3 linked regions of the Marichromatium purpuratum 984 genome follow. The protein of the gene in region 3 interacts with the protein of the main gene of each other region in a pairwise test. Links are inferred from orthologs where the notes say so. Each region holds a gene or a part of one and is shown on either strand. Other genes may lie near its edges. The genes, in order: bioH, ybgC and acpP.

Region 1 (10,454 bases), 1.1 Mb from region 3 along the record:
TTTGCAGTAACTCCAGAATGCAGGGTTTTTTGATTTTAGGTCTAATATCCTTCTTAATTCCAAAAATCCATATTTAGTTCCTACCCCAAGGAAGGCGCCATAGTTTGCTAAGATTGCTGCGCATAAATGCATTATGCAGTCCGCGGTGGATAAGTCGTAAATTATTTCAATGTCTTTGTTTTTTTGAGATTTTATTTCCTTTAAATGTTTTTCGGCCCTTTCGATATTGTAGTCAATGACGCTGCTGATGGTTTCTTTGTTAACTATCCATGGGTGAGGGGGGTTTAGCGCGACATCTTCAAGGATATTTATTAGTGTTTTATATCTTATTTGATATATTTCTAGTTTGTTTGAAAAGCAGAGTATTTCGCGAGATATTCTTCCTTGAGTTTCCTTGGTAAATACTTTTTGGAATTCTTTTTCTGGTCTGGTCTTCGCGTCTAAACCCATAATTCTGCGCAGCAAGTGCGGTATTATTTTTTTTTGTATGTAGTCGTAATTGAGTTCTTTTTCTTCTTCGCAGTCAATTACTTTTATGAATTGTGATTTTGGATTTCCGTACCTTCTTATATAAGCCGCAGACCAACGGTAGACGTCTTCTTTGTCGAAACCTTTTTCTTTGTTTTCAATGAGGCTGAACCTGTCGATGCACCTTGCTACAGATAGTCTGATATCGGCCGTAGTTAAATCTCTTTTTGGTTCTTTTTCTTTTTCCTCCTCTAGCATTGGAATGATGTTTTTTGGTATTTCTATTGCTACCTCTAGTGGCATGCCTATGTGCATGAGTGATTCAAAAAGTTTTCTTGAAGAATAGTCTATTTTTTTTCCTGCTTGAATTATTGTGCCTTCTTTTTTTATGGTCTCTCTGAAAATTTTATCTATTTTTGAAAAGTATTCTTGAAGATTGATGTTTGTTTCGATGCCGTTGGCGTAACCCCTTATTATTATAATATTTTGCCCTGCCGTCAGGTTTGAGCTTCCGTCAACTGAGATGTCGTTTTTTTTGAATTCCATGTTTTCCTCTTATTTTTTGATTGTTATGTTTTTTCCGGCGGTTATGTTTTTATTTCCTTTGATTGAGAATTTGCTTTTTTTTCTGTATATTGTTATCCCTACTATTAGGGATAATATTGAGAATATTGTCCCAATGATTGATATAGATTCTGCGCTCAAGTGACTTTCCTCTGATTTTATTTTTGTGATTGATTTTTTGTAAATTAATTTCTTGTATTGATAGTTTTGACATCCACCCCAACCCCCAAACTCCTCACCCAAATATCCAACCCCCGAATCCCCTCCGGCAACGCCTTCCGCGCTGTCACGGCCTCGGCCCGGGTGGGATACAGGCTATGGATGAGCACGTACCAGGGCTTGCCCTGGTAGGTCTCCTGACGCCAGTAGAGGCGATCGGGCAGGTCCTGTTCGCGGATGAAGGTTTCCAATCCGTCGCGGGAGAAGGCGCCGAGCAGTTGGATGGCGTAGCTCGGCGCGTCGAGGGTGATGATCGGGGCGTTGTCGTCGAGCGCCGGTTGGGTGGCGGGCGTCTCGGGCGTCTCGGTTGTTGCGGCCTCGGTCGGGGCGTCCGGCGCCACCTCGGCGGCGGGTGTTGGCGCGATCGTCTCGGCCTGGACAGGCGTGGGCTCGGCGGGTTGTGTCTCGGGCTCCGCTGAGACGCTCGATGGTGCCGGGGGTTCCGGCTCGGTGGCGGGCGGTGTGGTCTCGACGATCGTCGGGGTCGTCGTCTCGTCGGTCTCGATGACCGTCGGCAGGCTCGGCGTGACCGGGGCCGGAGGGAGGCTTTGTCGGGTCAGGCGCAGGGGCTGCTGCGTCTCGTTGAGCGCGACGCTGTCGGTGAGCGAGGCCGAGGGGCGGGCCGGTGCCGGGGGAGTGATCGCGGGCTCGGCGGTCGTCGTCGGCGCGGGCGCGGGCGCGGGCGCGGGCGCGGCGCGCAGCTCGCGGGCGAGCTGTTCGATGGTGACAGAGAGTGCGTCGAGTTCACGCTGGACCAGGGCATCGGACTGAGGATCGCCGCTCGGACGACCCTGGATCGCGGCGATGCGCTCGACGCGCTCGGCGAGCGCCTGGCGCTGGGTATCGAGCTGGCGGTAGGCGAGGGTGAGGGCGAGCGCGATGCCGATCAGTACCACCACCAGGGTCGCGAACATCAGGGTGCGCCAGTGGCGCAGCCGACGGTCGAGCAGGGTGCGATGGTTGAGCAGGGCGCGCTGAAGCTGAGCGGTGGTGAGACGACGATCCTCGTCCATGTCGCCGAGCCGGTCCAGCACCGTGTCTTGCAGCTGCTTGAGATCGCGCCGCTGTTCGGCGACGCCGACGGCGAGCTTGGCGATCTGTGCGGCCTGTTGGCTGATCCGGGTCCGAGCGGCGACGTCTTCGGCGCCGGACCTGGGGTCGGACGCCGTTGGTGTGGCCTGGACCTGGGTGTCCGGCTCGGGGGTGGTGGTGTTGTCCATGGCGATCTGCCCCGCGACTGATCTGGGCGAGCGTGGGCCTGGGCTGTCCCGCCGTTTGAGCAGGTCGCGGGCGCCGGCCTGGGTTCGGGATAAGGCGTTGTTGGACGGGGCGCGTCTGTCGCCGTCGGCTGACCGTCCTGGGGGGAGAGTATCGGTGTCTGGCCGATCGAGGGCAAGCGTCGATGAGGTGGTGGTGCGTCCCTGCACCAGGTCGAGAGCGACTGTTCCCCTGGCCTGGCCGCGCCAGGGTACGCGGCCCGACCAGCGGTCAGGAGATCGAGACCAGCTCCAGGGCGAAGGTCAGGTCCTTGCCGGCGAGCGGGTGGTTACCATCAATGGTGACCTGTTCGTCGTTGAACGCCTTGACGGTGAAGGAGACGTGCTGACCATCGGGACCCTGGGCGTGTAGCACCATGCCCTCGTGCAGGTCGATGTCGGCGGGAATGGCCGAGCGCGGCACCTCCTGCGTCATCTCGGGACGATACTCGCCGTAGGCCTGGGCCGAGGGGATGGTGACGGTCTTGTTCTCACCGACGTTCATGCCCTTCACGGCTTCCTCGAAGCCGGGGATGATGCCGCCAGCGCCGATGGTGAACTCGAGCGGCTCGTTGCCGACCGAGCTGTCGAACTGGGTACCGTCCTCGAGGGTGCCGGTGTAGTGGATCTTGACGGTATCGCCGAGCTTGGCTTCAGACATGGGATGGTCTCCCGGAGTTTGGGGTGCATTGCGCCGACCGGGGCTGTCCGGCAGGCGAGCGAACGGAGGTCTCGGGTCGAGGGCTGGGAGGGTAACGAATCGCGCCGTCTTGCGGTCTGCGGGAGACGCGAGACGATCGAAGGAACGGGACGCCGGCCGGGACCGGTCGCTCCACCGAGGGGAGGGCGCCCCGCCGAGGCCCGAGTGGTGGACGCGGCGACGGGTCGATCCGATCGGTTGCGTTGTTCGTCGCGATCGGTCTCTCCCAGGGATCCTTCGATGACGCGAGGCTCTCTGGGCGCACTCTAGAACAGGGGGGCGGTGAGTGCAAATCGCTACCAACCGCCAGTGGATTGAACCGCAAAGCCACAAAGGACGCGAAGACGAAGAAGCGCGATCAGCTTTCTGCCGTCAGCCGCCAGTGAGACGTTGCGCCGACGCCGGGGGAGTTGGACATCAAATCCCTTTGCGTTTCTTCGTGCCCTTCGAGTCTTTGCGGTTCACCCTTTCCGGCTCCCGGCGCTACCTCTAGCGCAGTCGCGCGAGGATGGCGCGGGCGCGGTTAGCGGGGACGGCGAAGCCGATGCCGACGTTGCCGCCGGTCGGGCCGATGAGAGCGGTGTTGATGCCGACCACGGCACCGCTGAGATCGATCAGCGGGCCGCCGGAGTTGCCGGGGTTGATCGAGGCGTCGGTCTGGATCAGTTCGCCGAAGCGGTTGTCGGCGATGCCGCTGCGCCCGACCGCGCTGACGATCCCCGAGGTCACCGTCTGACCCAGACCGAAGGGGTTGCCGATGGCGATGACGAAGTCGCCGACCTCGAGCCGGTCGGAGTCGGCGAAGCGCAGTGGGCGTACCTCGACCACTGGGATCTGGAGGATGGCGATGTCGGTGTCGGTGTCGGCGGCGATGCGTCGGGCGTGGAAGCTGCGCCGGTCCTTGAGGGTGACACGGATGCTGGTGGCGCCCTGCAGCAGATGGGCGTTGGTCATCACATAGCCGCGCTCGGCGTCGACGATCACCCCGGAGCCGACGTTGCGCTGGCGCTCGATCTCGCCGGGTTCGGGTAGTGGCAGTCCGAAGCGCTCGAGGAAGCTGCGGAACTCCGGGTCGCTGAGAAAGGGATGAGCGCGCGCCGAGACTTCGGCCTCGACCGCGATGTTGACCACCGCCGGGGTGATCTCGCGCATCAGCGGCGCCAGTGAGGGATAGTCGGCGCCGGCCTTGCGGTGTGGGAAGCCGGCGAACTCGGGCGCGGAGAACTGGCGTTGGTCGGTGGTCCGAGGTTGGGCGCAACCGCCGAGCGTCAGCAGCACGGCCAGCGCCACCAGTACGACGCGGTGACGGACGAAGGGGTCGAACACCTGTACCTCCCGTGATTCAGCGCGCCAACGCGCTGGCCAGCCGCTGGCGCAGGCCGCGATCGACCGGCTGCTCGACGAGCAGCGCGAAGCGTCCCCAGCCACCATTGCGCCGGACATAGCCGGCATAGCTGCTGACCCCGGTCAGGGTGCCGGTCTTGGCCAGCACTCGCGGGTCGTCGTCCTGGCGCGGCATCAGGTCGCGATAGGGAACAAAGGCATCGAGCAACTCGATGAGCTGGCGTGCGCTCAACCGATTGGCGCGCGACAGTCCGGCGCCATCGTCGATCACCGCATCGCGCCAGCCGAGACGTTCGCGCGCCAGCCGGGTCACCGTGCGTCGCGCTTCGGCCATTCCCGCGACTCCCTTGTCCTTGGGGTCGGAGAGCTTGATGAACAAGCCATTGGCGATGAAGTTGGTCGAGTACTCGAGCATCGGCGCGATCATCTCGGCGAGGGTGCGGCTGTTGTGGTGCCGGTAGAGCAGCCGCGCACCGCGTGGCGCCCGGGCCTGACGGATCGGCCCGACGACGCTGACGCCGGCGCGCTCGAGCAGGGCCGCGAACAACTCGCCGAAGTGACGCTCGGCACGGGCGCGGTCGACCAGATTGACGCGATGGCGTCCGGCACCGAGTCCTGCGCCCAGCGCCCGGGCGGTGGCGGTCAGCGGCGTCTGCGACTCGCCGCTACGCAGCCGGCCATCGGCCTCGCGTACCAGGCTCACGGTGTTGAAGTTGGCCGCGAGCGCGCTCAGCGGGGCATCGTAGGGGTTGCTGGTGTGTGAGCGCCCGGGGATCTCGGTATCGGCGCCGAGCGCGTGGGTGTCGAGCCCGAGCCCGTTGATGCGAGTGACGCCGCGCGCGCGTACTGCGGTGGCGATGCGCATCAGCTCCTCGGAGACCAAGTAGGGATCGCCGTGCCCGACCACCCAGAGGACGCCGTCGTCGTCGAAGCGGATATCGGTGTGGAAGCGATGCTCGCGCCCCCAGGTCTCGAGTGCGGCATAGGCGGTGAGCAGCTTCATCGTCGAGGCCGGCACCCGTGGCGTGGTCGCGCCCTGGTCGATCGCGGTGGTGTCGTCGGGCTCGACCAGCAGCAGGCTGGCGTGCTCCAGCCCGCGCACGGTGGCGAGTGGATCGGCACCGTGCGCCAGACCGCTCAGACACAACAGGGCCGCGCCCAGCACGAGTGCGGCGCGGCGACGGGATGAATGGAGTGCGATCATCGGACGCTCGTCGTCAGTGGCATCAGGGTACCCGGCACCGGGCCGGACCGTCGGGCGCACAGCATAGCCCAGGCACGCTGTGGTGGAGAGGGGAGATTGACCACCAAGGCGCGAAGCGCGCCAAGGGGCACGAAGGTTTTTTGTTCAGCGCGTAGGTTGGGTTGCCGGTGACAACCTAACGCATGTCTCAACGTCTGCTGATCGAGCGCCGATGTCGGGTCTCCCGTCCTCGGGCTTGCCACTTCTACGGGCTTGTCGCTTTTTCGATGAAACGGTGGACGGAGGGGTCACTCAATCGACGCAAACTTCGCGTGCTTGGCGTCTTGGCGGTTCAAGTTCTTTGCCCCTTCCGTCACAGCAACGGCGTCGGGTCGAGATGGGCGGCGACACTGGCCGGGGTGAGCTGGTCGAGCCAGGGGATCACGCCGAGCCGGGGGGCGGCGATGGCGCGGGTGAGGGTGTCGAGGGTAGCCGCCGAGGCGGTCATGGTCGGGTCGACCTGATTGGCCACCCAACCGACGAGCGGGCAGCCGCTGGCGCGGATTGAGTCCTGGGTGAGCAGGGCGTGGTTGATGCAACCGAGCTTGACCCCGACCACCAGCACCACCGGCAGGTCGAGCGCGCGCGGCAGGTCGCGCATCGACAGTCGGTCGCCGAGCGGGACGCGCCAGCCGCCGGCGCCCTCGACCACCACCCAGTCAGTCTCGTCGCACAACGCTCGATAGGCGTCGCGGATCGGCGCCAGCGCGATCTCCACCCCGGCCTCGGCGGCGGCCACGTGCGGCGCGATCGCCGGGGCGAAGGCATAGGGGTTGATCCGCGCATAGGGCTGTTCGCACCAGCCGGCGGCGGCGAGCCGCTCGGCGTCGTCGTTGCGCAGTCCGTCGGCGGTCTCGACACAGCCCGAGGCGATCGGCTTCATCCCCAGCACGCGCTGCTCGCGCGCGGCGAGCGCGGCGATCAACCCCTGGCTGACGGCGGTCTTGCCGCAGTCGGTGTCGGTTCCGGTGACGAACAGGCCTGGCATCGGCTGGATACTCCTTGTCTCTGGGGGTGGGTCAGTCGCGTCCGCCGAGCTGGCGGCTGAGCTGCTCGAGCGGCACCGCGACGGCGCCGTCGGCGGTGCTCGACTGGGGCGCCTGTTCGGGCGCCCAGGCGTGGCCGTAGAGCACCTCGTAGGTTGCCGGCAGGCGCCCGTCGTCGCGCCGTTCGCGCTCGTAGGCCTCGGCGACGGCGGCCAGTCGCGCCCGCCCGGTCAGGCCGCGCGGGCGGTCCCGGCTGGCGTTGCGTGCGCCGATCGCCTTGAGGTCGTGCATCAGCTCGGTGGTGGTGGGATAGGTCAGGGTCAGCCGCTCGGCGTCCATCACCGGGTCGGCGAGGCGGGCGCGTACCAGCGCATCGCCGATCTCGTGCATGTCGGTGAAGGGGCTGACGTGGGCGTGACCGTCGACCTCGGCCCAGGCCGCGCGCAGCTCGCGCAGGGTGTCGGGACCGAAGGTGGTGAACTGCAGCAGACCGCCGGGGCGGAGGATGCGCAGACACTCGCCGAAGGTGTGTTCGAGGTCGTTGCACCACTGGATGGTGGCGCTCGACAGGATCAGGTCGAACGAGTCATCGGCCAACGGCAGCGACTCGGCGTCGGCGCAGACGCACAGCGCACGGCGCCACCAGCGCCCGCGCCGGCGCGTCTGCTGCAGCATCGGCTGGGCGAAGTCGAGCGCCACCACCTCGGCGCGCTTGTAGCGCCGTTGCAGCGCGGCGGTGCAGTAGCCGGTGCCGGCGCCGAGGTCGAGGATACGACGCGGCTGGAGACGGATGTAGTCGAGTCGTTCGAGCAGGCGGTCGGCGATCTCGCGCTGCAGCACCGCCGCGGCGTCGTAGCCGGGCGCGGCGCGCGCGAAGCTGGCGCGGGCGCGGCGCTTGTCGATCGGTGCCAGCCGTGGGTCGGGCGTCGACATCAGCCCAATGCCTCGGCGACGAAGTCCTCGATCGCCGTCAGGGTCTCGCGGCGGTGCGAGATGTGCGGCGCGTGCGCGGCGCCGGCGATCACCTGGGTGCGGGCACCAGGCATGATCAGCTCGATGCGCTCGGCCACCGCCGCCGGCACCAGGGCGTCGTGACTGCCGAACAGCCACAGCGCCGGACAGGCGATGTCGGGGAGCTGGCCGCGCAGGTCCTCGTCGCGCAGCAGGTCGAGTCCGTCGGCGAGTGCGCGCGGGTCGGGCTCGGGGCGCGTGGTGAGTTCCTGGCGCAGGGTGCGCAGGGTCTCGCGCGCGGCGTCGCTGCCGCGTACCTGGAGCGCGAGGAAGCGCGAGAGGGTGCCGCTGGGGTCGTCGAGCAGACCCTGGTGGAACTGACCGAGGGTCTCCTCGGCCATCGCCGGGCGCCAGTCGGCGGCCTGGACGAAGCGCGGCGTGGCGGTGAGCTGGATCAGTCCGCGCACCCGCTTGGGTGCGCGCAGCGCAGCGGCCTGGGCGACCAGTCCGCCGAGCGACCAGCCGAGCCACACCGCCTCCTCGGGGGCGGCCTCCAGGCAGGCATCGGCCCAGGCCCAGAGGTCGGCGCGGGCGGGCGTCCGGGCGCCGTGGCCGGGGAGTTCGATGGTCTGGGTCGGCAGGCCGCCGAGCTGTGGCGGCAGGCCGTCCCAGACGGCGGCGTTCATGCCCCAGCCGTGGAGCAGTACCAGCGGCAGGGACGGGTTGGATCCGGTGGACACGCGGGTCTCCTTACGATGCAGTGGGGTCAGTCCGCGCGATCGGCGCGGGGCAGCTCGGCGAGCGCCGCGAGCAGCCGGTCGACGTCGGACTCGGTATGGGCGGCCGAGAGGGTGATGCGCAGTCGCGCGCTGCCCTCGGGCACGGTCGGTGGCCGGATGGCGCCGACGAGGATGCCACGTTCTTCGAGCGCCCGGCTCCAGGCCAGGGCGCGCGCGGCGCTGCCGGCGACCAGCGGTTGGATCGGGGTGGCGCTCGCCATCAGTTCGAGACCGAGCCGGGTCGCGCCGTCGCGCAGCCGAATGATCAGCGCCTGCAGGTGCTCGCGACGCCAGGTCTCGCGCTCGGCCAGACGCAGGCTGAACCGGGTGGCCTCGGCCAGCGCCGGCGGCGTGGCGGTGGTGTAGATATAGCTGCGGGCGCGCTGGATCAGGGTCTCGATTAGCACCGCCGGGCCGGCGACGAAGGCGCCGGAGACGCCGAGCGCCTTGCCCAGGGTGCCCATCAGGATGGGTGCCGCGTCCTGATCGAGCCCGAAGTGCGCGAGCGAGCCGCGCCCGCCGGGGCCGAGCACGCCGAGACCATGGGCGTCGTCGACCATCAGCCAGGCGCCGGCGCGCCGCGCCCGCTCGGCGAGCGCGGGCAGCGGGGCGAGATCGCCGTCCATGCTGAACACGCCGTCGGTGATCACCAGCCGGGTCTCCGGGTGACGCTCGAGCTGCGCGGCGAGCGCGTCGGCGTCGGCATGGGCGTAGCGGCGCAGGGTGGCGCGCGAGAGCTGCGCGGCGTCGAGCAGCGAGGCGTGGTTGAGCTTGTCCTGGAGCAGGGTGTCGCGACGCCCGGCGAGGGCGCTGATCACCCCGAGGTTGGCCATGTAGCCGGTGGAGAAGAGCAGCGCGCGCTCGCGCCCGGTGAAGGCGGCAAGTTCCTCCTCCAGCGCCTCGTGCGCGGCGCTGTGGCCGTTGACCAGGTGCGCCGCGCCACTGCCCACACCCCAGCGCTCGGCACCGCGTTGCAGCGCGGCGATCACCTTGGGGTGGTTGGCCAGCCCGAGATAGTCGTTGCTGCAGAAGCTCAGCAGCTCGCGCCCGTCGATGCGGGCGCGCGGCTGCTGCGGACCCTGCTGGACGCGGCGCCGGCGGTAGAGGTCGGCATCGCGCAGCCGCTCGAGTTCGGGGGCGAGGGCATCGAGGCTCATGCGTCGCTCGGCAGCATCTCTTCGAGTTTGACGTGACGCTTGCAGGCGCCGGGCTCCTCGCGCTCGCCGTGGTCCTCGACGAAGTGCATATCGAGCCGCGCGAACAGGTCGCGGTCGCGGTTGGTGCCGGCGTTCTTGGTGGTGAGCAGGTGGTCGCCGTAGAAGATCGAGTCGGCCCCGGCGAGGTAGCACAGCGACTGCATCTCGTCGCTCATGTCGTGACGCCCGGCGGAGAGCCGGATGTGCGAGGCCGGCATCACCAGTCGGGTGGTGGCGACGACGCGGATGAACTCGAACGGGTCGATGGCGTCGCGCCCGAACAGCGGCGTGCCCTCGACCTGCACCAGCATGTTGATCGGCACCGACTCGGGGTGGGCCGGCAGGGTGGCGAGCTGCTGGAGCATGGAGGCGCGGTCGCGGCGCGACTCGCCCATGCCGAGGATACCGCCGCTGCAGGTCTTGAGGCCGACCTCGCGGACGTGTCCGAGGGTGCGCAGTCGGTCCTCGTAGGTGCGGGTGGTGATCACCTGGCCGTAGAACTCGGGCGAGGTGTCGAGGTTGTGGTTGTAGTAGTCCAGCCCGGCGTCCTTGAGTGCGCGCGCCTGCTCGGCGTCGAGCATGCCGAGGGTGACGCAGGTCTCGAGCCCGAGGTCGTGGACCCCCTTGATCATGGCGATGACGTGCTCGAGGTTGTTGTCACTGGGGTTGCGCCAGGCCGCGCCCATGCAGAAGCGGGTCGCGCCCTGATCGCGCGCGGCGCGTGCGGCGGCGAGCACGGTCTCGAGTT
Region 2 (10,427 bases), 890 kb from region 3 along the record:
GCCGGTCAGCGTCTCATGGATCTGGTCGGCGATGCGGTGCGCGGCGTTGCGCAGCCCGGCGGCGGTGGCCGTTAGGGTGGCGCCAGCCAGGCGCTCGCCGCGGAAGACGTCGTAGAGGATGAAGCTGATGCGGTAGCGCGCACCCTCGCGCACGACCTGCCCGATCACCAGATTGTTCATGTCGAGCAGACGCCAGTCACGCAGGTCGACCTCCTCGTGGGTGGTCGGCTGGTCGAGCATGTCGCGCGTCGGCATCGGCGCGAAGCGACCGGTGCGGGCGAGATCGGCGGCGATCACCGCGCCGGGATCGACCGAGGCGCTCCCGCCTCCCGCGAACCCGAAGGGCACCACGGCGATCGGTTGCGCGGCCTCGACCCCGCCGGTGATCTCGATGTTCAGCCGCGCCAGCGCAGCGCCGGGCAGCGCAGCCGCCAGGAGGACGCAGAGGATCAGCAACAATTGGATGGATCGGGTCATGACACGCCCCCTGCTCAGGGTCGGAAGGTAAAGGTGAATTCACGGAACTGGTCGAAGAGTGCCCCGGTGGGCACCGGTAGCGGCTCGGCGCGCCACAGCGCGGCGAGCGCTGCCTGATCGAAGGCCGGGGTGCCGCTGGAGCGCTGCATCGCCACGCTCCCCGGGACGATGTAACCCGCCGAGGTCACCCGCACCTCGAACTCCACGCTCAACCCCTCGGACATACCGGGCGGATAGGCGAAGTGCTGGCGGACACGATCGCCGATCGCGCCCTTGTAGTAATCGACCTGGCGCTGCTCGGCGCTGCTCAGCCCGCCACCACCGCCGCCGGCGACGACCGGCGACGATCGGCGTGCGGTCTCGGCCGCCTCGGCCTCGAGTCGCTCGGCCTCGCGCGCGATCTCGTCCTCGAATCGCTGCTGCTCGAGTGCGGCCATCTGCTCGGCCTCGCGCGCGATGCGCTCCTGGCGCGCCGCAGCGGCCTGGCGTTCCGCCTCACGGCGTGCGGCCTCTTCGGCAGCGCGACGCTCAGCCTCGGCACGGGCTGCGGCGGCCTGACGTTCGGCCTCGCGACGGGCGGCCTCCTCGGCAGCGCGACGCTCAGCCTCGGCACGGGCTGCGGCGGCCTGACGCTCGGCCTCGCGACGGGCGGCCTCCTCGGCGGCGCGACGTTCAGCCTCGGCGCGGGCCGCGGCGGCCTGACGCTCGGCCTCGCGGCGGGCGGCCTCTTCGGCGGCGCGACGCTCGGCCTCGGCACGAGCCGCGGCGGCCTGACGCTCGGCCTCGCGACGGGCGGCCTCCTCGGCGGCGCGACGCTCAGCCTCGGCACGAGCCGCAGCGGCCTGACGCTCGGCCTCGCGGCGGGCGGCTTCCTCGGCGGCGCGGCGCTCGGCCTCGGCGCGCGCCTCGGGATCGAGCCGTTCGCGCACCTCCTGGACACGGGCGCTCAGTGCCGGATCGCCGAGCACGCTGGCCTGGACCACGCGCGGGCGATCGCCGCCGTTGCTCGCGTCCTGGGTGAAGCGCACGCCGACGAACAGCAGCAGCGCGAACAGCAGATGCAGCCCCAGCGACCAGTAGAGCGCCCCGGGGTCACGCCGCAGGATCTGCAACATGGTCAGGGTCCGTCATGCTCCGGCGGCAGGGTGATGAGTCCGACCTCGGCGGCCCCGGCGGCCTGGGCGATCACCATCGCGTTGACCACCCGGCCATAGTCGACGGCGCTGTCGCCCTTGACCAGCACCGGCGTCTGCGGGGCGTAGTCGAGGACCTTGCCGATGCGCTCGAACAGCGCCTCCTCGCCCACCGGTTGGTCGCGGTCCTCACCGATGTCGATGTAGTAGTCGCCGAACTGATCGACGCTGATCACCACGGAGTCACCACTCTCGGAGGTGACCGCCCCGGCCTGGGCGCGCGGCAGGTTGACCTTGACCCCCATGGTGATCATGGGGGCGGTCACCATGAAGATGACCAGCAACACCAGCATCACGTCGATATAGGGGACGACGTTGATCTCGGCCACCAAGCGGCGGCGATTGCGACTGCGCGCGCGTCTGCTCAAGGCTCGGATACTCCCGGGGCTCAGCCCCGCCCCTGACGTTGCAGCAAGGTCGAGAACTCTTCCATGAACTCCTCGTAGCGGTTGCTGAGGCGCTCGACCTGATCGGTATAGCGGTTGTAGGCGACCACCGCGGGGATGGCGGCGAACAAGCCGATGGCGGTGGCGATCAGCGCCTCGGAGATACCCGGCGCGACCAGCGCCAGGGTCGCCTGCTCGACGTTACCGAGGGCATGGAAGGCCTGCATGATGCCCCAGACGGTGCCGAACAACCCGACATAGGGGCTGATCGAGCCGACCGTGGCGAGGAAGGCGAGATTGCTCTCGAGCCGGTCGAGTTCGCGGCTCAGCGCCACGCGCATCGCCCGCTCTGTCGCCTGCAGCACGGTCATCGGATCGACGCCGTCGGCCTTGCGCATGCGCACGTACTCCTTGAAGCCGGCGCGGAAGATCGCCGCCAGCCCGCGCGCACTGCGCCCGTCCTGTCCCAACTCTTTATAGAGCGCGCTGAGATCGCCGCCGCTCCAGAAGCGTTCCTCGAAGGCGTCGGCGAGCTTGCGCGCCCGACCGAGCACCCGCGCGCGATCGATGATCATGGTCCAGGAGACGACCGAGGCGAGCACCAGGATCAGCAGCACCAACTGCACCACCAGGCTTGCCTGCATCACCAGGGCCAACAACGACAGATCAGAGGTCATGAGGCGTCACTCCGCGACCGTACGGCGAATGTCGGCGAGCAGCCGGGGCGGGATACGCGTCGGGCGCAGCGCCTCGCCCGCGGCATCGATACAGCCCACCTTAACCGTGCCCCGGCAACAGAGTTCGCCGTCGGCCTCGCGCACCAGCTCCTGGTCGAAGGCCATGCTCGCCCCGCCGATCCGGGTCAGCCGGGTATGGACGTTCAACCGCTCGTTGAAGCGTGCCGCGGCGAGATAGTCGATCTCGACGCGACGCACCACGAACAGCACCCCCTCGCGTGCGCGCAGCTCGTCCTGCTCGTAGCCAAGCTCACGCAACCATTCGGTACGCGCGCGCTCGAAGAAGCGGAGATAATTGGCGTAGAAGACCACGCCGGCGGCGTCGGTATCCTCGTAATAGACACGGATCGGCCAGATGAAGCCGGGCTGGGCGGGTTGGCTGGATGTGGGCACGGGACTCGAAATCACCGGATGGCTTGATTCTCAAGGACCGGCAGTGTATCGAAAACCGCCGCATCCGGCATCCCGCAGCCGGCGCCGACGACCGACCGACGGCCACCCCGACCACCCATCATCCATCGCGCAAGGAGTCATCATGTCCCTCTTATCCCGTCTCCAGGGCCGACGCGGCGAGCACCTCGTCGTCCTCCAGTTCGTGCTCTTCTTCGGCTTCGTCCTCACCCCGAGCTGGAACCCCTGGCTCACCCCCGGCATCCTCGAGGCGATGGCGCCGCTGCGCTGGGCGGTGCTGATCGCGCTCGGCACCTTTGCCATGGTGCTCGGCGCGGTCGGCTCACTACACATCCGCGACTACCTCACCCCGCTGCCCTACCCGGTCGATCACAACCAGCTCGTCCAGCACGGGATCTATGCCCTGGTGCGCCACCCGCTCTACAGCAGCCAGCTGTTCGCCGCGCTCGCCTGGGTGCTGTTCAGCCTCAGCCTGACGCATCTGGCGATCCTGGTCATCGGCTTCCTGTTCTTCGACTACAAGGCCGGCAAGGAAGAGGGCTGGCTGCGTGAGCGTCACCCCGAGTACGCCGACTACACCCAGCGCGTGAGCAAGTTCATCCCCTGGATCTATTGATCCGTCGCCGGACGCTCGGCGCTGGCGAGCACGTAGTCGAGCCCGGCGAACACGGTCTCGGGTTCGAGCCACAGCCCGAAGCGCACCGCCGTGCGCAGCGCCGGCGGCAGGGTCGAGAGCCGCTCGGGATTGGCGCGCAGATAGGCGTGCAGCGGGGCATAGACCCGGTCGCGGATCGACTCGACCTCGACCCCGGTGAAGCCGCAGGCACGCAGCCGCTCGGCGTACTCGGCGCGCGGATAGGCGTTCTCCGTCGGGATCGCGAACTTGGTGGCGACCTCGCGCCACGACCACCGCTGCGCCAGCCGCTGCGACCAGCCCTCGGCCGGCGCCAGCGGCAGGATGTCGGCGAGCACCAGCCGCCCGCCCGGGCGCAGCAGCCGCAGCGCCTCGGCGAAGAAGCGCTCGCGGGTGCGGAAATGGAAGGCGCACTCGAGCGCGACGACGATATCGAACGACCCTGACTCGAGCCCCGGCTCGGTGGCCGAACCCTGGCGCAGGTCGATGCGCGCAGCCTCGCCGGCGGCGGCCACCCGTTCGCGCGCCAGCGCCACCTGCGAGCCGGTGACATTGAGCCCGACGATGGCCTCGGGGCCGAGGGTGCGCATCCACTGCAGGTCCTGCTCGCCGAAGCCGAAGCCGAGATCGAGCACCCGCTTGCCCGGCGCCATGCCGGCGCGCGTGCCGACCAGATCGACCAGGGCGCGGCAGGCAGCGTCGAGTTCGTCGGCCTCGGCCCAGTAGCCGAGGTTGAGATAGTGCCCGTCGGCGGCCGGCGAGTCGGTGCCGAGCAGGTCGTAGACGGCGCTCACCGGCAGCCGGCGCAGCGGGTTGTAGATCCAGTCGAGCAGCGCGAGCGCACGGCGCGGTGGGTTGCGGGTCATCCAGGGCTCCTCGATCGCAGCAGCGATCCATTGGTCTCGATACTGCGCCGCCGACGGCGGCGCATCAGGGGCGGGCGGCGCGCGACTCAGAGCTGCTCGCGCGGCGCCTCGCAGTGGGTGCCGACACAGCGATAGACCCGCGGACGCGGCCCGGGTGCCATGGCCGCGAGCAGCGGTGGCAGCGATTCGGCCTCATCGGGGATGGCAAACACCAGTCGATCGGCGCGATAGCCGCGCTGCGCCTCGCGCCGCCAGCTCGCCAACAGCTCCTCACTGGCGCGAATCACCAGTTGCTCGGGCGGGTCGAGCCATTCGTCGAGGGCGCAGAGCAGGGTGGCGTGGGCGTGGGGCAGCCGCCGCATCGCGGTCGCGGCCAGACGCAGCGTGCTCTCAACGGCGGCGAGATAGCGCGGCTCGCCGACCAGATGACCGAGACGCTGCAGCGCCAGCGCTGCGACCCCGTTGCCTGCGGGCAGGGTCTCGTCGGCGAGCGGCTTGGTGCGGTGGATCAGACGTTCGTGATCGTGGGCGGTGAACCAGAAACCGCCTGCCTCGGGGTCGTGGAAACGCGCGAGCAGGGTCTCGGCCAGCTCGATGGCGAACGCCAGGTCGGCGCTCGACCAGCGCGTCTGCAACAGCTCGAGCACTGTGGCGAGCAGCAACGCGTGGTCGTCGAGATAGGCGTCGAAGGCCACGCGACCGTCGCGACAGCTCGCCAGCAAGCGGCCATCGCGCCACAGTCGCTCACGCACGCAGCCGAGCGCCTGCTCGGCCGACTCCAGATAGTCGTCGCGCTCAAGCACCCGCGCGGCGCGCGCCATGGCGCCGATCATCAGCGCGTTCCAGGCGCCGAGCACCTTGTCGTCGCGACCCGGGCGCACGCGCCGCTCGCGCTCGGCGAATAGGGTGGCGCGCGCCGCGCCGAGCAGCGACTGCACTTGTTCGAGGGTGAGCCCCTGGGCGGCGGCCACCGCCGCCGGGGTGAGATGGCCGTGCAGATGCCAGCGGCCCTCGAAGTTCGGCGGTCGGTCGAGCCCGTAGACGGCGGCGAAGGGCCGGTACTCGGCCTCGGGCAGCAGCGCCCGGACCTGCTCGCGCTCCCACAGATAGAAGCGTCCCTCCTCGCCCTCGCTGTCGGCATCCAGGCTCGAGTAATAACCGCCCTCGGGCGACTGCATCTCGCGCAGCACCCAGTCGGCGGTGGACTCGGCGGCGCTGCGAAACAGCTGCTCGCCGGTGCAGGCGTGGAGGTCGCAGCAGAGCGCGAGCAGCGCGGCATTGTCGTAGAGCATCTTCTCGAAGTGCGGGATCATCCACTGGGCATCGACCGCATAGCGACAGAAGCCGCCGCCGAGCTGGTCGTTGAGACCGCTGCGAATCATCCGCTCGAGGCTGACGCGGGCCATCTCCAGTGGCTCCGGCGCATCCTCGCCGGGACGATCGCCGCGCGCCGCGCAGCGCAGCAGCAGCGCCAGCTCCGGGGCGTGCGGGAACTTGGGCGCACCGCCAAAACCGCCGTGCCTGGGATCGAAGCTGACCGCGAGCTGGTTCAGCGCCGCGCCGATCAGGTTGCGCTCGGGGGGGCGCTCGCCGGGCTCGGGTTCGAGCCCGGCAAACGCCTCGATCAGATTCTCGCCCTGCTGGAGGATCTTGTCGTGTTGTTCGCGGTAGGCGCGCTCGACCCCGGCGAGCAGCTGGGTGAAGGCCGGCAGGCCGTGGCGCGGCGTCGGCGGGAAATAGGTGCCGGCGAAGAAGGGGCGCAGATCGTGCGGGGAGAGAAACACGGTCAGCGGCCAGCCGCCGCCACGGCCGTTGAGTAGCTGGTGGGCGCGCTGATAGAGCCCGTCGAGGTCGGGACGCTCCTCGCGATCGACCTTGATGTTGACGAAGGCGCGATTCATCAGCGTCGCGACCTCTGGATCGGCGAAGGACTCGTGCGCCATCACGTGACACCAGTGACAGGCCGAGTAGCCGATCGAGAGCAGGATCGGACGGTCGCGCTCGCGCGCCTGCGCCAGCGCCTCGTCGCACCAGGGCCACCAATCGACGGGGTTGTCGGCGTGTTGCTGGAGATAGGGGCTGGTGGCCCCATCGAGACGGTTGCGACCGCCTGCTGCGGGGAGCGTGACGCTCGGCATGGACTCACCTCTGCTGGTCTGTCGCGATCGTTGGACGAACGGGTCCCGGGTCTGCCTTCGAGAGTGGGAGCACGAGCGCGACCTTTCCATGCCGGCTCGCGCGATCGTCGCTTCTGGTAGTCTTGATGGCCGACACACACCGACGGCGGCGCGCCGGAGCGAGCATCAGGGCCGCGCCCACCCGTCCCGAGACACGGACGCCGCACCGAACACGCAGACGATCACCAGACAACGGTAGACCTCCAACGATGAACCCCCAACCCATCCTGTTGCGCAAGGACCAGGAGCGCCGGCTGCTCGCCGGGCATTGCTGGATCTACAGCAACGAGATCGACACCAAGGCGACCCCGCTCAAGCAGCTCGAACCCGGCCAAGCGATCGAGATCCTCAGCAATCGCGAGCGCTGGCTCGGACACGGCTATGTCAATCCGCACTCGCTGATCTGTGCCCGGCTGGTCAGCCGCAGCCCGGAGCGCCACCTCACCCCGGCGCTGTGGATCCAGCGCATCCGCGATGCCCTGGCGCTGCGCGAGCGACTCTACGAGCGGCCCTACTATCGGCTGATCTTCGGCGAGAGCGACGGGCTGCCGGGGTTGATCGTCGATCGTTACGGCGACCTGCTCAGCGTGCAGATCACCACCGCCGGGATGGAGCGGGTACGTGGCGAGCTGCTCGCCGCGCTCGAGCAGGTGCTGCGTCCGCGCGCGATCGTGCTACGCAACGACACTGCGGTGCGCGCGCTCGAAGGGCTCGACCAGCAGGTCGAGGTCGCGCTCGGCGAGCCGGACGACACCCTGGTGCTCGAGGAGGGCGGGTTGGCGTTCGAGGTCGCGCCGCTCTCCGGGCAGAAGACCGGCTGGTTCTTCGACCAGGCCGAGAACCGTCAACGGCTCGCCCGCTACGGCGTCGGCGAGCGGGTGCTGGATGTCTGCAGCTATGTCGGCGCCTGGAGCCTGCGCGCGGCGCATCTCGGCGCGCACCGGGTCACCACCGTCGACGCCTCGGCCAGCGCCCTCGAGCGGGTCGCGGCCAATGCCGCGCGCAACGGTCTGAGTGATCGCATCGAGCCGCTGCAAGGCGATGCCTTCGAGGTGTTGCGCGAGCTGCGCGACCAGGGTGCGCGCTTCGATACCGTGATCCTCGACCCACCGGCCTTCATCAAGCGCCGCAAGGACGAGAAGGACGGCACCCAGGCCTATCAGCGGCTCAACCGCCTGGGCCTCGAGCTGCTCGAGCCCGGCGGCCTACTGGTCACCGCTTCGTGTTCATTCCACATGGGCCGCGACGGTTTCCAGCGTACCGTGCAGCAGGCTGCACGCAAGAGCGCGCGCAGTCTGCAGCTGCTTGAGGTCGGCCAACAGGGACCCGATCATCCGGTGCATCCGGCGATCCCCGAGACGGCCTATCTCAAGACCCTCTTCATGCGCGCCCTGCCCCACTTCTGAGCAGACCCGGAGACACCGCGCACAGAGGTGCGCGGTGTCGAAAAGCACTGTGCATGCAGCGGCGCCGTGCTTAGAATTCCACCCTCGCACCCTCACCTAGCCGAAACCGACCTTTCCACCAGGACCCAGCGATGCCACGCGATGCCTCGTGTCTCCCGTCCAACCCGCCCGGCCTCCAACGGCGCGCACCCGCGGCACACCCATCGTGGCCAATCCTATTGTTCATCGTGCTCCTCGCCGGCTGTGCCGGGACCCCCGGTCCGCTGCCCGACCAGGCCGATCGCGTAGTGGTGCACAAGTCCGAACGCAGCCTCGAGCTGTGGCACGGCGAGACCCTGCTGCGCAGCTACCGGGTGGCGCTCGGTGACGCGCCCGTGGGGCACAAGTTCCGCGCCGGCGACGAGCGCACCCCGATCGGCGACTATGTGCTCGACTGGCGCAACCCGCACAGTAGCTTCTACAAGTCGATTCATATCTCCTACCCCAACGAACGCGACCGCGCCACCGCGCGGCTGCTCGGCCATGACCCCGGTGGGATGATCATGATCCACGGCCAGCCCAACCACATCCGCTCCGAGCGGGTGCGCCGCGAATACGCCACGCGCGACTGGACCGACGGTTGCATCGCGGTCCAGGACGACGAGATGGACGAGATCTGGCGCATGGTGCGCGATGGCACGCCAATCCGCATCCTGCCGTGAGTCGAGACATGCTGGAATTCAACGAGGATCTGGAGACCTCGGCCGACTATCTGCGCAAGGCCATCCCGCTGATGGTCCAGCGCGGCATCCCGCCCACGCCCTACAACTATGCACTGTGGTATGCCCACGTCCAGGGGCTCAACCCCGAACTCAGCCGCGAGCTGCTCGCCGAGTTCCCGGTCTCCGGCAGCTACAGCGCGAAGAAGAGCGAATCGCTGTTCTTCAAGTACTTCATCAAGAACTATCTGCCCAACAACCCCAAGGCGCAGAACCTGCTCGTCAGCCTGGTCGCCCAGCTCGCCCGTGCGGTGGCCCGCAACCTCGCCGGCTCGCAGCAGTACGGCGACTCGCTGCGCGAGGCGCGCCAGATCCTCGAGCAGGCATCGGACCCGGCGCTGATCCAGGAGACGCTCTCGCAGCTGCTCGCCGACACCCGTGCGGTCGAGGGCATGCACCAGGAGTTCCAGGGCGAGCTGCAATCGGCCCGTGACGAGGTCGAGCTACTCAAGCAGGAACTCGCCCGCACCCAGCAGCGTGCCCTGGTCGACGCGCTGACCAACATCCCCAACCGTCGCGCCTTCGATCACGCCCTGCTGCGCGCGCTCCAGGACCCGGAGGCGCCGACTTGCCTGCTGCTGCTCGATCTCGATCACTTCAAGCAGTGCAACGACACCTTCGGTCATCTGATGGGCGACCGGGTGTTGCAGATCACCGGTCAGCTGCTCGCCGGTCTGCGCGACGAGCAGGTGTTCGTCGCCCGCTACGGTGGCGAGGAGTTCGCGATCATCGTCGAGGGGAGGTTGGAACGGGCCGTGGCGCTGGCCGAGCAGGTACGCAAGCAGGTCTCGGCGATCCGCTTCCGCCAGAAACCGCCGGCCTCCGGGGTGGGCACGGTGACCACCTCGATCGGCGTGGTCGAGGCGCGTGCGCACGAACGCCCCGAGGAGCTGATCGAGCGCGCCGACCGGGCGCTCTATCGCGCCAAGTCGGCGGGTCGTGATCGGGTGGAAGTGGGAGAGACGCCGGCTGCCGATTAAGCGCCCCGCCACGCCGGGCGGCGTGACGGGACAGGACGTCGTCGGGCGGACTCAGATGCGGAAGCGACCGACCACGGCCTCGAGTTCGGCGGCGAGCTTGGCCAGCCGGTCCGAGGCGTCGGTGGTCTGCTTGGCGCCCTCGGCGTTGCGGTCGGAGACGTCAGAGATGGAGGTGACGTTGCGATTGATCTCCTCGGCCACCGCGCTCTGCTCCTCGGCCGCGCTCGCCACCTGACTGTTGACGTCATTGATGGTGGCCACCGCCTGGGTGATGGCGTTGAGCGCGGTCTCGGCCTCGGCGGCGCTCTCGCGACTGACCTGGGCATGATCGCGACTCTCGTCCATCACGCTCACCGCGCGACGGCTGGCCTGCTGCAACCGCTCGATCATCGCCTGGATCTC
Region 3 (9,771 bases):
CGGCAGCCAGCTCGCGCGCCAGTTCGCGCACCGTGCCGATGATACCGGCCTGATCGAGCGCCGGGGTGTAGAGCCGCACGCCGTCCCACAGGAACAGGTTGCTCATGGTGCCCCCGCAGATGGCGCCGTCCGGGGTCTGCATCAAGCCCTCGGCGATGGCGCCATCGTCCCACTCGCGCCGTGCCAGCACCGCATCGAGCCGGTTGAGGTGCTTGAGCCCGGCCAGCGCCGGATTCACCGAGACCGGCGTGCGACAGTAGCGCACCGCCACGCCCCGTCGCCACTCCGGCGCTGCCGGACGTGGATAGAGCAGCAGGATGCGCCGGGGTTCGGGCCGCGCCGGCGGTCGATAGCCACGTCCACCGCTGCCGCGCGTGAGCACCAGCTTGAGCACTCCCTCCTCGACGCCATCGAGCAACGTCGCGAGTTCGGATTCGAGCTGAACGGTAGATGGACACGGGATCCCCAGGCGCGCGCAACCATGCGCGAGTCGGGCGAGATGACGCAACCACTGACAGGGCCGGCCGGCACGCACCAGCAAGGTCTCGAACAGACCGTCACCATAATGCAGCGCGCGATCGGTGATCGTCAGATCGGACAGCGGACAGCCGTCGAGCAGCACCCGCAGCGGAGCACCCGGGGCGGTACGAAGCGATGCTGGGGAAGCGCTGGAATCGCTCAACACACGACTCCTGGAGGGGCGGGAGGACGCCACCGGGAGCGCGGCGCGAGAAACGCCGGTCCCGGTGGGTACGCGGGATCAGACCCGACGGAACACCAGAGAACCGTTGGTGCCGCCGAAGCCGAAGGAGTTCGACATCACTATGTCGAGCTTCGAGTCACGCGCGGTGTTGGGCACGTAGTCGAGATCGCAGTCGGGGTCCGGGGTGGTGTAGTTGATGGTTGGCGGCGCGACCTGATCGCGCAGCGCGAGCACCGAGAACACCGCCTCGGCGCCACCGGCGGCGCCCAGCATGTGACCGGTCATCGACTTGGTGGAGCTGACCATGGTCTTGTAGGCATGGTCGCCGAACGCGCGCTTGACCGCAGTGGTCTCGGCGATGTCGCCGGCCACGGTCGAGGTGCCGTGGGCGTTGATGTAATCGACCTCTTCCGGGCTGATGCCGGCATCGTTGAGCGCCATCAGCATGCAGTCGGCGGCGCCCGAGCCATCGGTCGAAGGGGCCGTCATGTGGTAAGCGTCGGAGTTCATGCCGACGCCGACCAGCTCGGCGTAGATGTGCGCGCCACGCGCCTTGGCCCGCTCGTAGTCCTCGAGCACCACCACACCGGCACCGTCGCTGAGCACGAAGCCGTCGCGCTCCTTGTCGAACGGACGGCTGGCGCCGACCGGATCGTCATTGCGGGTGGACAGCGCGCGCGCTGCGGCGAAGCCGCCGAGCCCGACCGGCGAGGTCGCCATCTCGGCGCCACCGGCGAGCATCACGTCGACATAGCCGTGACGGATCATCAGCGCGGCCTCACCGATATTGTGGGTACCGGTCGCGCAGGCCGAGACGATCGAGTAGTTCGGACCCTTGAGGCCGAATTTGATCGAGAGGTTACCGGCCACCATGTTGACGATGTTGGCCGGCACGAAGAAGGGAGAAATCCGACGCGGCCCCTTGGAGCGATAGGCCTCGTAGTTGTTCTCGATACCGGTGATGCCACCGATGCCGGAGCCGACGGCGACGCCGATGCGACGGCAGTTCGACTCATCGACCTCCAGTCCTGCGTCGGCGATGGCCTGAGAGCCCGCCGCGACGCCATAATGGATGAACTTGTCCATCTTCTTGGCGTCTTTCTCAGGGACGTATTCGCTCGGATCAAAGCCGTAGATCGGCCCACCGAAGCGGCTGCTGAACGGTTCGATGTCGAAGTGGGTGATCGGTTGGATCCCACTCCTGCCGGCAAGGATGCTGTCCCAAGCGGACTTGACGTTCAGACCAACTGGCGCCACCAGACCCAACCCAGTGACAACTACCCTTCTGCCTGCCATTGCTTACCTCTTCTCGTTCAGTACACCACGATTCGGCGGATCGAGCCGCGTGCGGCGTCCGTCTCCGACGGACGACTGCGCGCGGACAGCAACCCTGCCTCAGGCCTGGTGCTCGTTGATGTAGTTGATGGCCTGCTGGACCGTGGTGATCTTCTCAGCGTCTTCGTCAGGAATCTCGGTCTCGAACTCTTCCTCGAGAGCCATGACCAGTTCCACGGTGTCGAGGGAGTCCGCGCCCAGATCGTCGACGAAGGACGCCTCGGCGGTCACTTCTTCCTCTTTGACACCCAGTTGCTCGACGACGATTTTGCGAACTCGATCTTCAACGCTGCTCATAATGAAAGATTCCTCCGGAATGAATAAAGTGGCCCTCGCTGAGCCAGCCCGTATTCTAGTGACAAACGAGGGTCGATGAAAGCCAATAAATAGCCTTAGGTAAAAACCCTAACTGATTGATATAAGTCATTTATATCAATCAATGAAAAGGTTTTCACGCCATGTGCATGCCACCGTTGACATGCAGCGTCTCGCCAGTGACATAGGCCCCGCCGGGAGAGGCGAGGAAGGTCACGGCAGCGGCGATCTCCTCGGGGGCACCGAGTCGACCGAGCGGGATGGAGCCGAGCAGCGCCTCGCGCTGGGCATCGGGCAACACCCGGGTCATGTCGGTGTCGATGAAACCCGGGGCGACACAGTTGACGGTGATGCCACGCGCGCCGACCTCGCGGGCGAGCGACTTGGTAAAGCCCATCATCCCAGCCTTGGCCGCGGCATAGTTGGTCTGACCGGCGTTACCGCTGGCACCCACCACCGAGGCGATGTTGATGATGCGGCCCTTGCGCGCCTTGGTCATCGGACGGAGGCAGGCCTTGACCAGACGATAGATCGAGGTGAGGTTGGTCTCGATGACCGAATCCCATTCGTCATCCTTCATCCGCATCAGCAGGTTGTCGCGGGTGATCCCGGCATTGTTGACCAGGATGCTGGGCGCACCGAGACGTTCGGTGAGCGTCGCCAGGGCGCTGCTGATCGACTCCGCATCGGAGACGTTGAGTACCAGACCGATGCCTTGATGGCCGGCGTCCTTGAACGCCTGCTCGATCGCCGCAGCGCCGGCTTCGCTGGTCGCGGTGCCGGCCACTGCTGCACCCTGCTCGGCCAGCGCCATGGCGATGGCACGACCGATTCCACGCGAGGCGCCCGTAACGAGCGCGATTTCACCCTTAAGCATTGGCAGTCGCCTCCAGTGCCGCATCGAGGGTCTTCGGGTCGAAGACCGGCAGCGTCGTCATGTTCCTGTCGATACGCTTGCAGAGTCCGGCCAGCACCTTGCCCGGGCCCGACTCGATGGCCGCCGGCACCCCGTCGCCGGCGATCTTGCGTACCGTCTCGACCCAGCGTACCGGGCGATAGAGCTGCCGCACCAGGAGATCGCGCAACTCGGCGACATCGCCTGCAGCGGCAACGTTGACGTTGTGCAGCACCGGCACCTGGGGCAGCGAGAGATCGAGTTCGGCGAGACGCTCGGCGAGCTGCTCGGCGGCCGGACGCATCAGCGCACAGTGCGAGGGCACGCTCACCGGCAGCTGGACCGCACGCTTGGCGCCGGCGGTCTTGGCCGCCTCGACCGCGCGCGCGACCGCAGCGCTGGCGCCAGCGATGACCACTTGTCCGGGGGAGTTGAAGTTGACCGCCTCGAGCACCTCGCCGCTGGCCTGCTCGGCACAGAGCGCAATCACGGTGTCGTCGTCGAGCCCGAGCAGCGCGGCCATCGAGCCTTCGCCCGGCGGCACCGCCGCCTGCATCAGCCGCCCACGCTCGGCGGCCAGGCGGACGCCGTCGGCAAAGCCCAGCGCCTCGGCAGCGACCAGGGCGCTGTATTCGCCCAGCGAGTGCCCGGCCATCACCGTGGCGGGAGCGCCACCGGCCTGACGCCACACCCGCCACACGGCGATACCGGCGGCGAGCATGGCGGGCTGGGTGTTCTCGGTGCGGTTGAGCGCGTCCTCTGGACCGCTGTTCACCAGTTGCCAGAGGTCCTGACCGAGGGCGTCAGAGGCCTCCTCGAAGGTCTGGCGAACGCTGGGATAGGTCGCGGCGAGGGCATCGAGCATGCCGAGCGCCTGCGACCCCTGACCGGGAAAGAAAACGGCGAGTTGTTGTGGCATCGCAATACAGGAAGATCAAGAGGGAAATCAGTAACGGACCAGGACCGAACCCCAGGTGAAACCGCCTCCGAAGGCCTCCATCAGCAGCGTCTCGCCACGACGGATACGCCCATCGCGTACCGCCTGATCGAGTGCCAGCGGAATGGAAGCCGAGGAGGTGTTGCCGTGTTCGGCAACGGTCACCACCACTCGCTCCATCGGCAGATCGAGCTTGCGTGCGGTCGCCTGGATGATGCGGATATTGGCCTGATGGGGAATCAGCCAGTCGATGTCCGACTTGGTGAGGCCTGCGGCCTCGAGGGTCTCCTCGACGATGCGCCCGAGGGTGGTGACGGCGATGCGGAACACCTCGTTGCCCTTCATCTGGACGAAGCGGGCGTCGGGGTGGCCGTTACCGATCCCACCGGGGACCTGCAGCAGGTCCTTGTAGGCGCCATCGGCGTGAAGATGGGTGGAAAGGATGCCAGGCTCGTCGGCGGCCTCGAGCACCACCGCACCCGCACCGTCACCGAACAGCACACAGGTGGTGCGGTCGTTCCAGTCGAGGATGCGCGAGAAGGTCTCGGCGCCGACCACCAGCGCGCGCTTGGCCGCGCCGGTGCGAATGAATTTGTCGGCCACGTCCATTGCATAGACGAAGCCGGCGCACACGGCCTGCAGATCGAAGGCCGGACAGCCGTGCACATCGAGCCGCCGCTGCAGCAGGGTCGCGGTGCTCGGGAAGAACTGATCGGGGGTCGTGGTCGCCACCAGGATCAGGTCGAGGTCGGAGGCGGTGATGCCGGCCGCCTCCAGCGCCCTGCGCGCGGCCTGCTCAGCCAGATCGCAACAGCACTCACCCTCGCTGACCAGGTGACGTTTTTCGATTCCCGTGCGTTCCCGGATCCAGGAGTCCGAGGTATCGACGACAGCCTCGAGATCTGCGTTGGTCATGACGCGGGCCGGCAGATAGCTCCCGGTCCCGAGAATGCGGGAATACTTCATCAGGCGGTTTCCCTGTACTGTCCACTGCCCTCGAGCTGACGCCCGACCTGTTCGCCGATCCGCTTGGGGATATCCTCGCGGATCTCCTTCTCGGCGATGTAGATCGCGTTCTCGAAGGCGAATGCGTCGGCGCCACCATGGCTCTTGACCACGATGCCGCGCAGACCGAGCAGGCTGGCACCGTTGTAGCGACGTGGATCGATGTCACCGCTGAAGCGCTTGAGGATCGGCATCGCCGCCAGTCCGGCGAGCTGGGTGAACCAGTTGCGCTTGAACTGCTTACGCAGCGAATGACGCACGAACTTGGCCACGCCCTCGCTCGACTTGAGCGCAACGTTGCCGATGAAACCATCGCAGACGACCACGTCGACGTCATCGAGATAGATGCCGTCACCCTCGACATAGCCAACGTAGTTGAGGCTACTGTTGAGCAACAGCTCGTGAGCCTGCTTGACCTGCTCGTTGCCCTTGATCTCTTCCTGGCCGATGTTGAGCAGCGCCACCTTGGGGCGGTCGATGCCATCGACCACGCTCGCCAGCTCGCTGCCCATGACGGCGAACTGGAACAGGTGAGCGCCGGAGCAATCGACATTGGCCCCGAGATCGAGCATGTGGGTATGGCCGTGCAGCGAGGGCACCGTGGTGCTGATCGCCGGCCGATCGATACTCGGCAGGGTCTTGAGGACGAAGCGCGCGGTCGCCATCAGTGCCCCGGTGTTGCCGGCACTGACACAGGCGTCGGCCTCGCCGTCGCGAACCAGGTCGATGGCCACGCGCATCGACGAGTCTTTTTTGTTGCGCAGCGCCCGCGACGGCAGTTCGTCCATCGCCACCTCCTGGGAGGTGTGATGGATACGCAGACGCTCACGACTGGCCTTGCCGATACAGGCGTCGAGCCGCTGCTCGTCACCGACCAGGATCAGGTTGGCGTGGGGGTTGTCCGCGAGGTACTTGAGCGCCGCCGGGATCACCACGCTCGGCCCGTGATCGCCACCCATGGCGTCCAGGGCAATGGTACAAGGCTGTGCCTTCATTGCTCGACTCATGCGTCGCGACCCCGATGATCCGAAACGAACTCGACGGATCACTCAGACTTGTCCACAACCTTGCGGCCGCGATAGAAACCGTCGGCCGAGACGTGATGACGACGATGGGTCTCGCCGCTCGAGGGCTCGACCGAGAGCGTCGGCTTGCTCAGGGCGTCGTGGGAGCGACGCATGCCGCGCTTGGAAGGGGTCTTGCGATTCTGCTGAACTGCCATTGTTATCTCCAGGTACGGATCTGACGCCTCGTTGGCACGAGACGTCGCGTTGATCGAAATTGCGAAACCATCAGCCCTCGTCGTCGCGCCCGCGCGACTTCAGACTCGCCAGAATCGCGAACGGGTTGTCCCGCTCCGGCGGCGTCTCCAACAACGGCTCGGACTCGGCCAGCGAGGCATCGGTAGAAACCGGCGCCTCACACTCACCGGGCGCATGACGCGGCACCGCCGGGATCGCGAGCAGCAGCTCGTCCTCGATCCAGTCAAGCGGCTGCACCGGCTCGTCGTCTTCGACCAGCACCGGGTCGAGTGTCTCGTCGAGCTGCTCGGCCTGCTGCTCGCTGCGCACCAGCGCCAACCTCAAGGGCGCGCTCACCGCAACGGCGACCTCGCCGAGACAGCGCTGACAGGGCAGCCGCAACACCGCATCGACGTCCCCGAAGACACGCACGCGCCCCCGGGGATCACGCTCGAAGGCGAGACGGTAACAGACCTCGGCCTGGCCCTGCGCAAGCGGGGCGAGACCGAGGACGGCTTCGGCAAGCCTCGGCAGCCGCGCAAGCTCGATCGTGCCGGTGAAGACACGCGCGGCCTGCGCGGCACGCCATGGGTCCAGTCGCTCAGGTAACGACGCTGACATAAGCTAATCAAATTAACCCAGTTTTGCCGATTTCGTCAACTTCAACGAATCAACCACCGCCCACCAACGCGAGCAGGATACCGGCGGCCACCGCCGAGCCGATAACACCGGCCACGTTCGGTCCCATCGCATGCATCAGCAGGAAGTTGTGATGATCCGACTCGAGACCGACCTTGTTGACCACGCGGGCGGCCATCGGCACCGCCGAGACGCCGGCGGCGCCGATCAGCGGATTGACCTTGCCACCGGTGACCTTGCACATGACCTTGCCCATGATCACGCCGGTGGCGGTACCGATGCAGAAGGCCAGCGCGCCGAGCAACAGGATGCCGAGCGTCTGCACGTTGAGGAACATCTCAGCCGAGAGCTTGGAGCCGACGGCCAGGCCCAACATGATGGTGACCACGTTGATGATCTCGTTCTGCGCGGCGCGACTGAGGCGATCGACCACACCCGATTCACGCAGCAGGTTACCGAACATCAGCATGCCCATCAGCGGCGCGGCCGAGGGCAGCAGGGTCACGCACAGCACCAGCACCGCGAACGGGAAGAGGATGCGCTCGAGCTTGGAGACGTGACGCAGCTGCTCCATCTTGATCTGACGCTCGGACTCGCTGGTCAGCGCGCGCATGATCGGCGGCTGGATCAGCGGCACCAGGGCCATGTAGGAGTAAGCCGCCACGGCGATGGCGCCGAGCAGATCGGGCGAGAGGCGCGAGGCGAGGAAGATCGCCGTCGGACCGTCGGCGCCACCGATGATCGCGATCGAGGCGGCATCGGCCATGCTGAAGTCGAACCCGGGGATCAGGTTCAGCGTCAGCGCCCCGAGCAGGGTGGCGAAGATGCCGAACTGCGCCGCAGCACCCAACAGCAGGGTCGAAGGCCGCGCGATCAGCGCGCCGAAATCGGTCAGCGCGCCAACCCCCATGAAGATCAGCAGCGGGAAGATCCCGGTCTCGATGCCGACATGGTAGATCATGCCGACCATGCCGTCGGGACCACCGATCCCGGCCACCGGCGTGTTACAGAGGATGGCACCGAAGCCGATCGGCAGCAGCAGCAGCGGCTCGAACTTCTTGGCGATCGCCAGATAGATCAGCAGACCGCCGACGCCGATCATCAGCGCTTGGCCCCAGGTGAAATTGGCCAGTCCGGTGGACTGCCACAGTAGCAACAACTTTTCCATGGATCCGCGCTCAGCTCAGGGTCAGCAGGGCCTGACCGACCTGCACCGCATCACCCTCGGAGGCGCAGACCGCAGCCACGGTACCACCCTCGGGCGAGCGGACCTCGGTCTCCATCTTCATCGCCTCGAGAATCATTACCACGTCGCCAGAGGTGATCTGGTCGCCCGGCTTGACCAACACCTTAAACACAGTACCAGCCAGCGGCGCGGGAACCTCGCTCGCAGCACCCGCAGCGGGCGCCGGCGCAGCAGCCGGGGCGGCACCTGCCGCCGGGGCAATCATCTCGACCGCGCCCTCGGGCGAGACCCGGACGTTGTAAGCGTGACCATCGACCTCGACGCGATAGGCCTCGGCCATCGCGGTAGCGGCTGCGGCAGGCGCGGCCTTGTCGGCGGCGGCCGGTGCCTCGGTCCAGGGTGCCGGCTCGAAGGCCGAGGGGTTGTCGCGGTTCTCGATGAACTTGAGCCCGACCTGAGGGAAGAGCGCGTAGGTGAGCACATCGTCGACCACCGCCTCGGCGAGGTTCAGCGAACGCTCCTCGGCGATCTCCTGGAGCTGCGCGGTCAGCGACTCCATCTCCGGGGCGAGGTTGTCAGCCGGGCGGCAGGTGATCGGGCTCTGGCCCTCTTCCAGCACGCGCTGCTGCAGCTCGCTGTCGACCGGAGCCGGCGTCGCGCCGTATTCACCACGCAGCACACCGGCGGTCTCGGCGGTGATGCTCTTGTAGCGCTCACCCATCAGCACGTTGAGCACGGCCTGGCTGCCGACGATCTGCGAAGTTGGAGTGACCAGCGGGATAAAACCGAGGTCCTCGCGCACCTTGGGGATCTCGACCAGCACCTCGTCGAGGCGATCGCTCGCACCCTGCTCGCGCAGCTGGTTTTCCATGTTGGTGAGCATGCCACCGGGCACCTGGGCGACCAGGATGCGCGAGTCGACGCCCTTGAGCGCGCCCTCGAACTTAGCGTACTTCTTGCGCACGTCACGGAAGTAGGCGGCGATCTCCTCGAGCAGGTTGAGGTCCAGCCCGGTGGCGCGATCGCCGTCCTCGAAGATGGCGACCACCGACTCGGTCGGCGAGTGGCCGTAGGTCATGCTCATCGAGGAGACGGCGGAATCGACCATGTCGATGCCGGCCTCGACCGCCTTGACGATGGTGCTGGTACTCATGCCGGTGGTGGCATGGCTCTGCATCGCGATCGGAATCGAGCAGCTCTCCTTGAGGCGAGTGACCAGCTGCTCGGCGACATAGGGCTTGAGCAGGCCGGCCATGTCCTTGATGCAGATCGAGTGGCACCCCATATCCTCGAGACGGCGCCCCATGTCGACCCAGTAGTCGAGGTCGTGTACCGGGCTCACGGTGTAGGACATGGTGCCCTGAGCGTGCTTGTCGGTGGCGAGAACGGCCTTGATTGCAGCCTCGAGGTTGCGCAGGTCGTTCATCGCGTCGAACACGCGGAAGACATCGATACCGTTGGTCGCGGCACGCTCGACGAAGGACTCGACCACATCATCGGCGTAATGCCGATAAC

The links.
Region 1: the proteins of acpP (region 3) and bioH interact in binary tests that used the Escherichia coli proteins (3 or more experiments, as listed by UniProt). The link is inferred for Marichromatium purpuratum 984 from one-to-one orthologs.
Region 2: the proteins of acpP (region 3) and ybgC interact in binary tests that used the Escherichia coli proteins (3 or more experiments, as listed by UniProt). The link is inferred for Marichromatium purpuratum 984 from one-to-one orthologs.

Annotation. Positions count from the first base shown.
Region 1 is NZ_CP007031.1:2,739,319-2,749,772, reverse strand. Bases 6,593-9,464 are described here. They hold bioH (pimeloyl-ACP methyl ester esterase BioH), read right to left. Parts: upstream 8,472-9,464; coding sequence 7,713-8,471; downstream 6,593-7,712. Other genes in these bases: bioF (8-amino-7-oxononanoate synthase), read right to left, coding at 8,498-9,464; bioC (malonyl-ACP O-methyltransferase BioC), read right to left, coding at 6,814-7,713; bioD (dethiobiotin synthase), read right to left, coding at 6,593-6,782. Also shown: MARPU_RS17725 (hypothetical protein), read right to left, coding at 1-1,014; MARPU_RS11960 (SPOR domain-containing protein), read right to left, coding at 1,218-2,471; MARPU_RS11955 (FKBP-type peptidyl-prolyl cis-trans isomerase), read right to left, coding at 2,740-3,168; MARPU_RS11950 (trypsin-like peptidase domain-containing protein), read right to left, coding at 3,697-4,533; MARPU_RS11945 (D-alanyl-D-alanine carboxypeptidase/D-alanyl-D-alanine-endopeptidase), read right to left, coding at 4,550-5,755; more of bioD, read right to left, coding at 6,108-6,592; more of bioF, read right to left, coding at 9,465-9,667; biotin synthase BioB, read right to left, coding at 9,664-10,454. UniProt on the Escherichia coli protein: The physiological role of BioH is to remove the methyl group introduced by BioC when the pimeloyl moiety is complete. It allows to synthesize pimeloyl-ACP via the fatty acid synthetic pathway through the hydrolysis of the ester bonds of pimeloyl-ACP esters.
Region 2 is NZ_CP007031.1:2,556,772-2,567,198, forward strand. What follows is about bases 1,464-4,308. They hold ybgC (tol-pal system-associated acyl-CoA thioesterase), read right to left. Parts: upstream 3,187-4,308; coding sequence 2,740-3,186; downstream 1,464-2,739. Other genes in these bases: tolA (cell envelope integrity protein TolA), read right to left, coding at 1,464-1,592; tolR (protein TolR), read right to left, coding at 1,595-2,038; tolQ (protein TolQ), read right to left, coding at 2,059-2,733; MARPU_RS11140 (methyltransferase family protein), read left to right, coding at 3,329-3,820; MARPU_RS11145 (SAM-dependent methyltransferase), read right to left, coding at 3,814-4,308. Outside these bases: Tol-Pal system beta propeller repeat protein TolB, read right to left, coding at 1-477; more of tolA, read right to left, coding at 492-1,463; more of MARPU_RS11145, read right to left, coding at 4,309-4,704; MARPU_RS11150 (thioredoxin domain-containing protein), read right to left, coding at 4,791-6,842; MARPU_RS11155 (class I SAM-dependent rRNA methyltransferase), read left to right, coding at 7,091-8,287; MARPU_RS11160 (L,D-transpeptidase family protein), read left to right, coding at 8,515-8,988; MARPU_RS11165 (GGDEF domain-containing protein), read left to right, coding at 8,997-10,025; MARPU_RS11170 (methyl-accepting chemotaxis protein), read right to left, coding at 10,077-10,427.
Region 3 is NZ_CP007031.1:1,665,950-1,675,720, reverse strand. Bases 718-3,479 are described here. They hold acpP (acyl carrier protein), read right to left. Parts: upstream 2,336-3,479; coding sequence 2,099-2,335; downstream 718-2,098. Other genes in these bases: fabD (ACP S-malonyltransferase), read right to left, coding at 3,223-3,479; fabG (3-oxoacyl-ACP reductase FabG), read right to left, coding at 2,490-3,230; fabF (beta-ketoacyl-ACP synthase II), read right to left, coding at 761-1,999. In the rest of the region: pabC (aminodeoxychorismate lyase), read right to left, coding at 1-685; more of fabD, read right to left, coding at 3,480-4,167; MARPU_RS07545 (beta-ketoacyl-ACP synthase III), read right to left, coding at 4,195-5,151; phosphate acyltransferase PlsX, read right to left, coding at 5,151-6,185; rpmF (50S ribosomal protein L32), read right to left, coding at 6,236-6,412; MARPU_RS07530 (YceD family protein), read right to left, coding at 6,483-7,052; MARPU_RS07525 (sodium ion-translocating decarboxylase subunit beta), read right to left, coding at 7,102-8,238; oadA (sodium-extruding oxaloacetate decarboxylase subunit alpha), read right to left, coding at 8,249-9,771. UniProt on the Escherichia coli protein: Carrier of the growing fatty acid chain in fatty acid biosynthesis.